4 regions of the Phyllobacterium zundukense genome follow, and region 3 is predicted to be linked to each of the others. Evidence: riboswitches for the same ligand, from Rfam matches in the RefSeq annotation. Region 3 holds a riboswitch; each other region holds the start of a gene.

Region 1 (3,348 bases), 1.4 Mb from region 3:
AGGTCTGGGGGCAGGCCAAGGGCAGGGATTACCAGAGATTCAAGGCGCAACTGCTCGACGCGGTGATGGCGTCGTGGGAGGTCGTTTGCGATGGCGCCGATCTGGTGATCGTGGAGGGTGCGGGCTCACCAGCGGAAATCAACCTGCGTGCCGGTGATATTGCCAATATGGGCTTTGCCACGCGGGCAAAAGTCCCGGTGGTCCTGGTTGGCGATATCGACCGGGGCGGTGTGATAGCGTCGATCGTTGGCACGCACGCGATCCTGCAGCCGGAAGACCGCGACATGATCATCGGCTACATCATCAACAAGTTTCGCGGCGATGTTTCGCTCTTCGACGATGGGCTGAAATCGATAACGCAGTTTACTGGCTGGCCGTCGTTCGGTGTTGTTCCGTGGTTGAGGGACGCCTCCCGGTTGCCTGCGGAGGACTCTGTCGTCCTGGAGCGGCTGGTCAAAGGGGAGGGGCGGGCGCTGAAGATCGCAGTCCCTGTTCTGGATCGCATTGCCAATTTTGACGATCTCGATCCGCTGATGGCGGAACCGCAGGTGGATGTCGTGATGGTTCGCAGCGGCGAGAGAGTGCCGGTGGATGCGGGACTGGTGATCATACCCGGTTCAAAGTCGACGATTGGCGATCTGCTGCGCTTTCGGGAAAATGGATGGGACCGGGATCTCGATATGCACAGGCGGCGTGGCGGCCACATCATCGGCATTTGCGGCGGCTACCAGATGCTGGGCCGGACGGTGCGTGATCCCAATGGAATTGAAGGAAGTGTCACCGACGTTGAGGGCCTCGGCCATCTCGATATCGACACGGTGATGGAGCCGGAAAAGACTGTTCGCAATGTCGAGGCGCATTCATTGCAATTCGATCTGCCGTTGAACGGCTACGAAATACATCTTGGCAGAACGACGGGTCCCGACTGCGAGCGGCCAACGGCGCGCATCAATGGCATTGCAGACGGTGCTGCGTCCAAGGACGGCAAAGTCTTTGGTACCTATCTGCATGGGCTGTTCGGGGCGGATGAATTTAGAGCGGCATTGTTACGATCTATGGGAATCGCCGCTGAGGCGTTTGACTATCATGCCGGAGTGGGTGCCGCTCTCGATTCGATAGCCGGCCAACTGGCTGAAGTTCTCGATATTGACGCGCTGCTGCGGCCGAAATCGCAGCGATGACGCGGCAGGCGTTATTGATGTCGCAGATTCGTTTGACATTTCTGGCGCTTGATGAATAACGTTCAACCATGATTGGTTCCCGTATCGGCCAAAGGCCAAGGGATCAAAAGGGAATGTGACGGCCGTACCCATCAGGGCGGCCTAACCGCAGCCGACCCCGCGACTGTAGAGCGGCGAGGGTCAATGTCAGCGCCAGACGCGAAAGCCGATGGCAGCCACTGGGAAACCGGGAAGGCGGCATTGATCTTACGACCCGCGAGCCAGGAGACCTGCCAGTCATAGGGCAATAGTGCCCAAAACCGAAGGGGATTGTCCCTTCTGGCCCTGCACGGAGGTTGTTATGGCTGCTGCACGTACTTCGACTACGATTTCTCTCCCGCTTGCTACGCGTCTGACGACGGCGGTGTTTTCTCTTATGCTTGGTGTATTCATCATTTACGGCGTTGGCCTTTCGCATTCCGAAACGCTGCATGACACAGCGCATGACACCCGCCATTCATACGGATTCCCTTGCCATTAAGTCTGACACCGGCTGGATAAACTGATTCAGCCACCAGCGCTTACGCATTGAAAAAATACGGTTTGTTTGCCCGGGACGTTTTTGCGTACCCGGCATCTTGCTTTAGGGATTGGGAGCAGATCTCATGTTGGTAAAGTATCTCCTGGCTACGATCGTAGCTGGTTTGTTTGCTGGTATCCTTTTGACACCGGCTATGTATGTGCGGAATGTTCCGCTCATTCTTCACGCTGAGGAATATGAAAACGCTGGTGCGGCCGAGCATAGCCACGACGCTGCCGCGGCAACTGCAACGACAACAGCCGAAAGCGCACCTGCGGTCGCTCCGCATGTTCACGACGAAGAGGCAGGACCTGAGCTACCATTTGGACGGCTCGGCAACACGCTGCTGATCAACCTAGTGGCCGGTGCAGGCTTTGCACTTATTACAGGTGCCGCTGCGCTTTTCTTTGGCCGTAAGATCACGCTGCAGAACGGGATTTACTGGGGCCTCGCAGGTTTCTTCATCTTCAATTTTGCACCCTCATTCAGCCTTGCACCGGAATTGCCGGCAATGCCCGCAGCTGACCTCGCCACAAGACAAGCATGGTGGCTCATTACGGTCGTTCTCACAGCGGCCGGTGTTTATCTCATCGTCCTTCGCGAGGAGATCTGGGCAAAAGCCCTGGGTGTAGTGCTCATCGTTGCGCCGCATATTTACGGTGCACCGGAAGCTGAAGACCTGACATCGGCCGTCCCCCCGACACTCGCCTCGGAATTTGCCGTGTCAACGCTGGCGACGAACCTGTTCTTCTGGGTTGTGCTCGGAACGGCGCTGGGCTGGGCTATTCAGCACTATGCGGCATCGGAGCTCGAGGGCTGATGCAAACACTGGAACGCGGGGTCACCTTTATCCTTGGCGGCGCGCGTTCCGGTAAGTCGTCTCTTGCCGAAGGCTTGATCGAGGCATCCGATCTGGATGCAGTCTATCTCGCCACTGGCAGAGCCTGGGACGACGAGATGTCTGCGCGGATCGGGGTGCACAAAGCGCGACGCGGTCCGTCCTGGACGACAATTGAAGAGCCGCTCGACCTTGTCGGCGTTTTGCAAAACGAATGCGCCGACAACAAAGCGATCCTCGTCGATTGTCTCACTCTGTGGCTCACCAATCTGATGATGACGGAGCGCGACATAGAAGCGGAGACGGCGGAGCTTGTTGCGGTGCTGCCGCGTCTCAAGGGCACCGTGGTGTTCGTATCGAATGAGGTTGGTCTGGGAATCGTTCCGGAAAACCGCATGGCGCGCGAGTTTCGCGATCATGCGGGCCGCCTACACCAAGCCGTGGCGAACGCCGCGGCAACAGTCTATTTCGTGGCAGCAGGACTGCCGCTCAAAATGAAGGGATAACAACATGCAGGATCGCAAGATGCTTGATCAAAAGATTCCGGCAACGGTCATCACCGGCTTTCTGGGTTCGGGTAAGACGACGATGATCCGCAACCTGCTCGAAAATGCCAATGGCAAGCGCATCGCGCTGATCATCAACGAATTTGGTGATCTGGGCGTTGATGGCAACCTGCTCAAAGGATGCGGTATCGAGGCCTGCCGCGATGAGGACATGATCGAATTGAACAATGGCTGTATCTGCTGCACCGTTGCCGATGATTTCAT
Region 2 (3,348 bases), 1.6 Mb from region 3:
CCGTCCTGCTGATTACGCATGATCGCTACTTCCTCGACAATGTGACCGGCTGGATTCTCGAACTCGATCGCGGCCGCGGCATTCCGTATGAAGGCAATTATTCGGCCTACCTTGGTGCCAAATCCAAGCGCATGCTGCAGGAAGGCCGCGAGGATGACTCGCGCCAGAAGGCACTTGAGCGTGAGCGCGAGTGGATTTCCGCCAGCCCCAAGGCACGTCAGGCAAAGTCGAAGGCGCGTATCAAGGCCTATGACGCGCTTGTCGATGCTGCCAACAATCAGCGTCCGGGCGATGCCCAGATCCTTATTCCGGCGGGCGAGCGTCTCGGCCAGGTCGTGATCGAGGCGGAAAACCTCACCAAATCCTTTGGTGATCGTGTTCTCATCGAGAACCTCACCTTCAAATTGCCGCCCGGTGGCATTGTCGGCATTATCGGCCCCAACGGCGCCGGCAAGACCACCCTGTTCAAGATGATCACCGGTCAGGAAAAGCCGGATTCCGGCTCGATCCGCATCGGTGATACCGTGCATCTCGGCTATGTCGACCAGAGTCGCGATCATCTGAAGGCGGACAAGAACGTCTGGGAAGAAATCTCGGGCGGCAATGAAATCATCAAGCTCGGCAAGCACGAGATGAATTCGCGTGCCTATGTCTCGGCCTTCAACTTCAAGGGCGGCGACCAGCAGCAGAAGGTCGGCAATCTCTCCGGCGGTCAGCGTAACCGCGTGCATCTCGCCAAGATGTTGCAGGCCGGCGGCAATGTTCTGCTGCTCGACGAACCGACCAACGATCTCGACACCGAAACGCTGGCGGCGCTTGAGGATGCCTTGGAAAAATATGCAGGCTGCGCCGTGATCATCAGCCATGATCGCATGTTCCTCGATCGTCTGGCGACGCACATCCTTGCATTCGAGGGTGACAGCCATGTGGAATGGTTCGAAGGCAATTTCGAGGACTATGAGAACGACAAGATCCGCCGCCTCGGCCCGGACAGCGTCAATCCGAAGCGCCCGAGCTACAAGCCGTTGACGCGCTGATTTTATTGGGAGGGCGGCAACGCCCTCCCATCATCATTTTTGACGGACCCATCAGGCTTATTTGCTGGTTTTCACGGTCGATTTTTTTAAAGTACGGCGGATTTCATGGAGCGCGCAATGACTGATCTGTTTGCAACCAAAACCGAGATACTTCCTGCCTGCAAGATCAGCGGACGGGTAAGCGGGCTGTTCGCGGCCCTCGCAGGGGATTTTGTCACGACGCCGGCAAGTTCGCTCGAACTGACTTTCGACGGGATTGTTGGAGATTATCACGCTGGGCCGACCCGCAAGTCCGGCGGACGCGAGCCCTGGTATCCGCGCGGCACCGAAATGCGCAATGAACGACAGCTTTCCATTCTCGCATCGGACGAGCTTGAAGAAGTTGCTACGGGCATGGGATTGCCTGAACTCAAGCCGGAATGGATCGGCGGCAATATGGTCGTTGGCGGTGTCCCGTCGCTGTCGATGCTGCCGCCGCGCACGCTGCTGTTCTTCGAGGGCGGCGTGACGCTGAGGGTCGACGGCCAGAACGCACCTTGCAAAATAGCCGGGCGCTCCATCGGCGAACACGCCGAGACAGCGGACCACACCACCACGGCGCTGGATTTTGTACGGGTGTCGAGACGCCTGCGCGGGATCGTCGCCTGGGTTGAGAAACCAGGTATTATTCGCACCGGCGAAAAGGTTGATGTGCGTGTGCCCGAGCAATGGATTTATCAGCCTTGAGGCTTGCACCAGAGAATTTTCTGTGGCGAATAGATTGAAGGTCCGGTGCCTGCCGATTGATGAGATCGCGGGAGAATCGGGAAGCCGGTGAAAATCCGGCACGTGCCCAACGCTGTAAAGGGGATGGGCCGCGCAGATGCCACGGATGTGTCCGGAAGGCGCGCGGTTCAGATGAACCTCAGTCAGAAGACCGGCCGGACCTTATAGCTCAAACCGCGCGGACGGCGGGGAGGGTTTCAAGCGTTGTTGGGAGCAAACAATGCACGATGTTTCCTATGGTCCGGTCACTGCCGCTGGCTTTTCGGATAATGAGCGCGCCGCGGTCTACAAAGCCATCTACACCCGGCGCGATGTGCGCGACCAATTCCTGCCGCGCGCGATCCCTGGCGACGTATTGATGCGGCTGCTCAATGCCGCGCACCACGCGCCATCGGTCGGCTTCATGCAGCCGTGGAACTTCATCGTCATTCGTGATGAGGTTCGCAAGACCGAAGTGCACCGCGCTTTCACTCGCGCCAATGAGGAAGCGAAAGCGCTGTTCGCCGATGAACGGCAGGCGCTCTATGCTTCGCTGAAGCTCGAAGGCATCCTCAAGGCGCCGATCAATCTTTGCATCACCTGCGACCGGACGCGCGGCGGCAAGGTTGTGCTTGGCCGCACGCATAACCGGCAGATGGACGTCTACAGTACGGTTTGTGCTGTGCAGAACCTTTGGTTGGCGGCTCGTGCCGAAGGCATCGGTGTCGGCTGGGTCAGCATCTATCATGATCAGGATATGCGGCAGATCCTCGGTATTCCGGATCATGTGGAGATCGTCGCCTATCTGTGCATAGGCTACGTCGATCAGCTTTATGATACGCCGGAGCTTGAAAAGCGTGGCTGGCGCAACAGATTGCCGCTGCGCGACCTCATCTTCGAAGAAGGCTGGCAGGGCGATACCGATATCAGCTCGGGTCTTCCTCGTCCGGATCCAGCAAGCGGGTTGCGCGCCACTCTGTCAGCTTCCGATTGATCGCATCGAGCACAAAAAAACGGGCCGAATCCTTGTCATAGCCCTCGTCGCGCAAGGCGTCATAATCCGTGTGCTGGTGGCGGACATGGGCGACGGCAGCGAGCCAGACGGCGATGGGGGGTGGCAGGCTTCTCATGTGGGGTGCGCCTGCCGCTGCGCGGATCGGCTCCGAATCCGAATAGGGAACCGCCGGGAGAAGCAGCGTCAGCGCTTTGTTGATAGCGCGCTGGCGGTTCGTACCTGTGCTCATGCGGATTCCTTCAGACCGATTCTTCAACCTATTTCAGACACGGCAAAATTTGTCGTCAACAGCAAAAAGAAACTTGCCAAAACCTTGTTTCTCACATAAACATATCTTTATGTCTTTTGAGGATAAAACGATGGACAAGCGCGATCTCAACCTAGACCTGATGGTCGATACGCTGAAGGCAGCGGCCGAGCCAAGCCGCTTGCGCATCCTGGCGTTGCTGTCGCGCGGCGATCTGACAGTTTCCGACCTTACGTCCATTCTCGGCCAGTCGCAGCCGCGCGTATCGCGCCATCTCAAGCTGCTGTTCGAAGCAAGCCTTATCA
Region 3 (3,348 bases):
GCGTGCGGTCCACCGTATCGAGAAAGGCTTGCAGCAGTGGTCCGGCAGGCTCCGGCTTCAGATAGATAGACAGGTCTTCGCTGATGTCTTGCGGATAGGCGAAGGGCCAGGTCTCGGCGACTGGTTCGACGAAGAAGTCAAACGGATTGTAGACAGTCATGTCGGCGACAAGATCGACCTCGATCTTCAGCTCCGTCACAGGTTCCGGAAAGACAAACCGGGCAAGGAAATTGCCGTAGGGATCCTGTTGCAGATTGACGAAATGATTAGCCGGGCTGACCTTCAGCGAGTGGCTCAACACTTTCGTGCGGGAATGCGGCGCGGGCTGAAGGCGGATGACCTGCGGCCCCAGCATGATGGGACGGTCATATTTGTAGTGGGTCAGGTGATAGACTGCAGCGTGAATTGCCATGTCGCCTCAAATTGTTCTTCTGAAATGCGCGGTAAGCGGAAAGGTAGCCTACTCTATTGTGCAGTTCACGTCTTTAAATGTGCCTCTGCCAATTATTTTAGCACCGCCCGAATTTGCCGCATTAACAAGCGCGCAGCAGCCAGTCGACCCACAACCCGCAACGTCATGCTGTTCACAATATTGCAACCCTGCATTCGTTGCCGAGGGTGGCAAACAACGTCACTTTTCAAAAGTTTCCTGAGTGAAGCAGAAGGCACCGAGCCAGCCGGTGTATCGGAGAAGATGGGCCTCTCCGACCAGGGCAGTGGCCTTGCTCATGAGACAGGAGGTGACGCCATGTGGTACCTGCCACTGCGCATCACCCTGGAATTGAAAAAGACCCGGACGAGCTGGACACTCACCATCCGGGTCCTTTTTCAGTAAACCAGGAAACGGGAGGTGGGCGAAAGCCCGCCTCCCACTCCACGACAAAACATAGCATTTCCCAGCATTTTTCCAAGCATTATCTGCTTTGGCCAATCGTCCCCGAGGCAAACGAAACTGGTTGCTTTGAGCACTTTTTCCTCTAATGATTGCCCTCGATGGTTTCTTCGGCAAGACAACGCCGAAGATGAAAAGGGAACACGGTGAGGCGTACCCAATAGGGACCGAAACCGCGGCTGCCCCCGCAACTGTAAGCAGTGAGCGACGCCTGAGTATGCCACTGGTGATAAGCCGGGAAGGCAAGGCGAAGCTGAGATCCGCGAGCCAGGAGACCTGCCATCAATACTGAAATTCGAACCGGACGGGGTGTGCCGGGAGCGATGCGATGTTTCCCGCGGATGTGGGCCCTGACATGTGGGCCTGCCGAATAGGCGGCTATATTTCGCGTGCGTTCCTGATTCCTGTCCTAACAAGTGGACAGGCATGAACATCCAAACGCTCGCTCATCCGCCAATCCCAACCACTGATTTCTCGATCACCGGCAAACAGAAGCTCTTTACAAACGTTATAACGTTACGATACGAGGTCAAGGCGCCAGTTGAATCCTGCTGCGTTTCAATCTCCGGGGAATTCTGTCCATGAGCCATGTTGTCCTCAACGCCGACGCTGTGACGTATCGGACCGCTGGCCAGACTCTCGTCGACGCGGCATTCCTGACAGTGGAATGCGGTTCCCGGCTTGCAATCATCGGGCCGAACGGTGCCGGCAAGTCGACCTTTCTACGCATGCTTGCCGGTCTTCTGCAGCCCACATCAGGCGACGTATATGTTAACGGCAGCAGCATTAGCCGGCTGGCGCCGCTTGAACGTGCGCGGCAGTTCGCCTTCGTCGGCCAGACTGACACGCCCGACCTGCAGCTGCTGGTCGAGGACTATGTCTCGCTCGGCCGCATTCCCCATATCGGCACCTTTACCAGGGCAAGGGACCGCGAAATCGTTGCGGAAGCGCTGCATCGCGCCGGGATTGCGCAGTTTTCCCACCGTTCGATTGGATCGCTTTCGGGCGGTGAGCGTCAGCGCGTGCAACTGGCGCGGGCAATTGCGCAAGCGCCCGCCGTGCTGTTCCTCGACGAGCCCACCAACCATCTCGATCCCAAGGCGCGCAGCGAACTCCTGTCCCTGGTGGCCGGGCTGGACGTGACGACAATCGCGGTCCTGCACGATCTACCGCTGGTTGCGCCCTTCGCCACCCATATCGCGGTCATGCACAGCGCGCAGCTGGTGGCGGCGGGCACCCCCGACGAAACCCTGACGCCGCGCATCGTCAGCGACGTCTTCGACCTCGACGTCCTTCGCCTGCGCCATCCCTCGCAGGATCGCGAGCTGATGGTGTTCGAAACACCCGAAAAATCTGCATCTGCCCATTCACGGAGTATCTGATGAAAAAAGCTGTTCTCGCCCTCGCCTTCGCGCTTCTGTCCGCGCCCTCCTGGGCCTTTCCCGTTACCGTCGACAGCTGCGGCAAGCCGCTGACCTTCGAAGCAGCACCGAAACGCGCCGTCATTCACGACATCAACATGAGCGAGATGGCATTTGCGCTCGGACTTCAGCCGTCGATCGTCGGCGTTACCGGCATTACCGGCTGGTACAAGCTGGACGATGCATTCAAGCAGCAGCAAGGCTCCATTCCGGAGCTCGCCCCCAAATATGCGACCGTCGAAAATCTTGTTGCGGCCAACCCCGATTTCTTCTTCGCCGGCTGGTATTACGGCATGAAGCCGGGCGGCGATGTCACGCCCGATACGCTGGCGCCCTATGGCATCAAGACGCTGGTCCTGACCGAAAGCTGCGTGCATCTCGACAAGAACCGCCCTGCCGCCTCGATGGACCTGCTCTACGGCGACATGACAAAGCTTGGCAAGATTTTCGGCAAGGATGCCGAAGCCGAGAAACTGGTTTCCGGCTGGAAGGCACAGCTCGCCGATATCAAGAAGCGGATCGGCAACAACGGCGACACCCGCGTGTTCCTCTACGATTCGGGCGAGGACAAGCCGTTCACCGCCGGCAAGTTCGCCATGCCGACAGCGCTGATCGGCGAGGCTGGCGGTACCAACATCATGTCCGACATGGAGACGAGCTGGGGCACCACCTCATGGGAAACCGTCGCCGCCCGCAATCCGCAGTTTTTGGTTCTGCTCGACTACCAGGATGATGCGGGATACCGGAAGCTGCTCGATTTCCTCAAATCACATCCTGCCATGAAGGAAACAGACGCGGTGAAGAATGAGCGCTTCGTTGCGCTGCGCTATGCCGAGCTGACCCCCGGCCCCGCCAATATCGAAGCGATCGAGAAAATCGCCAGGGCCATGCATCCGGAAGCTTTCTGAGTGGTTATCTCCCCTGTGGGCCGAAGGTGGGCCTTATCTCTCCCCTTGCGGGAGAGAAAGAGTTTTCCTGGATTTAGCCTCTTCGCTAAATCCTTGGAAAACTCAAGAGAGGGGATTTGAAGCCTAC
Region 4 (3,348 bases), on a different replicon from region 3:
CGGCAGCACAGGCGATGCTTTGACGCTGCGCGATCGCATCATCATCTACGACATCCGCCTGCCGCGCGTTATTCTCGGCGCGCTGATCGGCGCTTCGCTCGCCGTTTCCGGCGCGGTCATGCAGGGCCTTTTCCGAAATCCCTTGGCTGATCCCGGCATCGTCGGCGTATCGGCTGGTGCCGGCCTTGGCGCCGTCAGCATGATCGTCCTCGGCGGTACTTTCCTTGCACCTCTAATCGCCCTGTTCGGTTTCTATGCCTTGCCGCTGGCTGCCTTCTTCGGCGCGCTCGCCTTCACGCTGATCCTTTATCGTGTTGCCACGCGGCGCGGGCAGACATCCATCGCCACCATGCTGCTTGCCGGCATCGCCCTTGGCGCCATGGCCGGTGCCTATATGGGCGTCCTCGTCTACATCGCCGATGACCGGCAGTTGCGTGACCTCACCTTCTGGGGGCTGGGCTCGCTAGCCGGCGCCAACTGGGTGAAAATTGCTGCCGCCGGTCCGTTCATCATACTGGCATTGCTGATCTCCCCCTTTCTCGCCCGCGGTCTCAACGGCCTTGCCTTGGGGGAGGCGGCAGCGAGCCATCTCGGCATTCCAGTCCAGCGCTTCAAACGCATCGCGATTTTGGTTGTCGCGGCGGCAACCGGTGCGTCCGTTGCCGTCAGCGGCGGCATCGGCTTCGTCGGCGTGGTCGTCCCGCATCTGCTGCGCCTGATGATCGGACCGGATCACCGCTACCTGCTTCCGGCCGCCGCCCTGCTCGGCGCAAGCCTGTTGCTGCTTGCCGACGCGGTCAGTCGCACCATTGTCGCTCCGTCGGAACTGCCCATCGGCATCGTGACCGCTGCTGTCGGCGCGCCCTTCTTCCTGTGGATATTGCTGCGCCGCCGCGGCATTCTGGATCTATGACAATGATCGAAGTTTCCGACGTTTCCGTTTTCCTCGGCAAGAAGCAGATCGTTGAAAATGCCAGCTTCAACACGGAAGCTGGGCAATTCACGGTGATCGTCGGTCCTAACGGCTCAGGCAAGACGACCCTGATGCGAGCCCTGTCCGGCGATTTGCCATTCACAGGGCGCATCGCCATCAACGGACATTCAATCGACCAGCTGAAGCTCTGGCAAATGGCGGCGATGCGCGCGATCCTGCCGCAATCCACGTCACTGTCCTTCCCGTTCACGGTACGGGAAATCGTCAAGCTCGGACTGACCAGCGGCCGCTCGGGAGCCGCGCGGCGTGAGGCGGAAGACCTGCCGGACGAAGCGCTGGCGCTGGTCGATCTCGCCGGGTTTGGCGGCCGTTTCTATCAGGAACTCTCCGGGGGCGAACAGCAGCGGGTGCAACTTGCCCGTATCCTCTGTCAGGTCTGGCAGCCCGTCCTTGACGGCCAGCCGCGTTTTCTCTTTCTCGACGAACCGGTCTCCAGCCTCGACATCAAGCACCAGCTGATCATCATGCAGATCGCCCGGGCCTTTGCGAAGCGAGGCGGCGGCGTCATCGCCATCCTGCACGACCTGAACCTCACTGCGATGTATGCCGATCGTGTCGTCGTCATGCATCGCGGGTGTACCGATTCTGTGGGAACACCTGCGGAAGTCTTGACCGATGAGCGCATCCTGCGCGTCTATGAATGCGCGCTTAAGGTCGGTGCCTTACCCGCCGCGCAGGTCCCGTTCATACTGCCGCAGTCAGCTGCGATATAAATTGTCAGGAGCGATTTTTCTACCTATTGACACAGCATTGTTATTTGATACTAAATATAGATGTTCCGGTTCTCTCGGTCGCAAGACTGGGAGCTAAGAGGGAAGTCGGTGAAGTGGGTCATTTCCACCAATCCCGGCGCTGCCCCCGCAACTGTAAACAGCGAGTTGCTGTCGCCTAAGGTCACTGGAGTGTTGCTTCGGGAAGGCCAGACAGCAGCGCCGACCTGTGAGCCAGGAGACCTGCCGAAACATGATGATCGTCCACGGGCGGGGTGTCCCGGTGTGTCGCTTGCAATGGTCGGCGCGCCAAGCTGACCATCCACATTGCAATGCGTGCGCTCGACCTTTGCCCCCAACATTTGGGGTAAACACATGTCTCTTGTCCTTGAAACTACTCGTACTGATGGCACTACGCCAGCTCGTGCCGGTGAAGCATTGCAGGCCACCGAGCCCGGTTATCGCGTCATCCGCCGCAACGGCTCGGTTACACCTTTCGATCCGCTCAAGATCACCGTCGCACTGACCAAGGCGTTTCTCGCCGTCGAAGGCAACGTCGCTGCCGGTTCGCGCCGCGTGCATGATGTGGTCGAAGCGCTCACCGCCGACATCGTCACTACGCTGAAGCGGCGCAGTGCGGAAGGCCGCCTGTTTCACATTGAGGGTATTCAGGATCAGGTCGAGCTCGCATTAATGCGCAGCGAAAACCACAAGGTGGCGCGAGCCTATGTGCTCTACCGCGAAGAGCGGGCGCAGGAACGTGCGAAGGCCGCCACTGGAATCGTTAGCGATGCTGGTCCGATGTTCACAGTCACACTGCTCGATGGCCGCCGGGAGCCGCTCGACGACGACCGCCTGTCGCGCATTATCGACGAAGCCTGCGAAGCGCTGGAGGGCGTGCAGGCCGCTCCTGTCCTCACCGAGACCCGCCGCAATCTCTATGATGGCATAACGCTGGAGGAACTCTCCCTCGCGCCAATCCTTGCGGCGCGTACACTGGTCGAGACCGAACCCAATTATGCTTTCGTCACCGCGCGTCTGCTGCTCGACAAGCTGCGTCGCGAGGCGCTGAGCTTTGTCTTCGGCCGGCCGGAACAGGCGACCCAGCATGAAATGACCAAGCGCTATGCAGGGTATTTTCCGGCCTATGTGAAGGCCGGCATCGAAGCCGAACTGCTGGATCCCGAACTCGCGCGCTTCGACCTGACCCGCATTTCCGCGGCCCTCAAGCCGGAGCGTGACCTGCAGTTCCAGTATCTCGGCCTTCAGACCCTCTATGACCGCTATCTGCTGCAGACGCGCGGCATACGTTTCGAATTGCCGCAAGCGTTCCTCATGCGCGTCGCCATGGGGCTTAGCCTGCGGGAAATCGACCGCGAAGCCCGCGCCATCGAGTTCTACGATCTCCTGTCCTCGTTCAACTTCATGGCTTCGACGCCGACCCTGTTCAATGCCGGCACCCAGCGCGCGCAGCTTTCCTCCTGCTTCCTGACCACTGTCGCCGATGACCTCGACGGAATCTTCAAGGCGGTGAGAGACAATGCACTGCTGGCCAAATATTCCGGCGGCCTCGGCAATGACTGGACGCCGGTGCGCGGACTTGGCGCCCATATCAAGGGGACGAACGGCGAAAGCCAGGGCGTG

Evidence for each region. Region 3 has a riboswitch for cobalamin ahead of BLM14_RS13045 (ABC transporter ATP-binding protein). Riboswitches for the same ligand answer to the same signal wherever they lie in the genome.
Region 1: it holds a riboswitch for cobalamin, as region 3 does, so the genes downstream of both, BLM14_RS05575 (CbtB domain-containing protein) here and BLM14_RS13045 (ABC transporter ATP-binding protein) in region 3, are expected to answer to the same signal.
Region 2: it holds a riboswitch for cobalamin, as region 3 does, so the genes downstream of both, bluB (5,6-dimethylbenzimidazole synthase) here and BLM14_RS13045 (ABC transporter ATP-binding protein) in region 3, are expected to answer to the same signal.
Region 4: it holds a riboswitch for cobalamin, as region 3 does, so the genes downstream of both, BLM14_RS29545 (ribonucleoside-diphosphate reductase subunit alpha) here and BLM14_RS13045 (ABC transporter ATP-binding protein) in region 3, are expected to answer to the same signal.

What each region holds. Positions count from the first base shown of each region.
Region 1 covers NZ_CP017940.1:1,156,592-1,159,939, forward strand. The annotation lists gene BLM14_RS05570 (cobyric acid synthase) at 1-1,181, shown strand, start outside; cobalamin riboswitch at 1,238-1,472, shown strand; gene BLM14_RS05575 (CbtB domain-containing protein) at 1,522-1,701, shown strand; gene BLM14_RS05580 (CbtA family protein) at 1,826-2,560, shown strand; gene cobU (bifunctional adenosylcobinamide kinase/adenosylcobinamide-phosphate guanylyltransferase) at 2,560-3,084, shown strand; gene cobW (cobalamin biosynthesis protein CobW) at 3,104-3,348, shown strand, end outside.
Region 2 covers NZ_CP017940.1:975,510-978,857, forward strand. The annotation lists gene ettA (energy-dependent translational throttle protein EttA) at 1-1,037, shown strand, start outside; gene BLM14_RS04725 (MOSC domain-containing protein) at 1,155-1,763, shown strand; cobalamin riboswitch at 1,790-1,976, shown strand; gene bluB (5,6-dimethylbenzimidazole synthase) at 2,023-2,775, shown strand; gene BLM14_RS04735 (DUF2293 domain-containing protein) at 2,708-3,025, opposite strand; gene BLM14_RS04740 (ArsR/SmtB family transcription factor) at 3,156-3,348, shown strand, end outside.
Region 3 covers NZ_CP017940.1:2,594,459-2,597,806, forward strand. The annotation lists gene BLM14_RS13040 (transglutaminase family protein) at 1-412, opposite strand, end outside; gene BLM14_RS31425 (hypothetical protein) at 695-835, shown strand; cobalamin riboswitch at 978-1,190, shown strand; gene BLM14_RS13045 (ABC transporter ATP-binding protein) at 1,474-2,274, shown strand; gene BLM14_RS13050 (ABC transporter substrate-binding protein) at 2,274-3,221, shown strand.
Region 4 covers NZ_CP017944.1:232,350-235,697, forward strand. The annotation lists gene BLM14_RS29535 (FecCD family ABC transporter permease) at 1-913, shown strand, start outside; gene BLM14_RS29540 (heme ABC transporter ATP-binding protein) at 916-1,707, shown strand; cobalamin riboswitch at 1,757-1,969, shown strand; gene BLM14_RS29545 (ribonucleoside-diphosphate reductase subunit alpha) at 2,080-3,348, shown strand, end outside.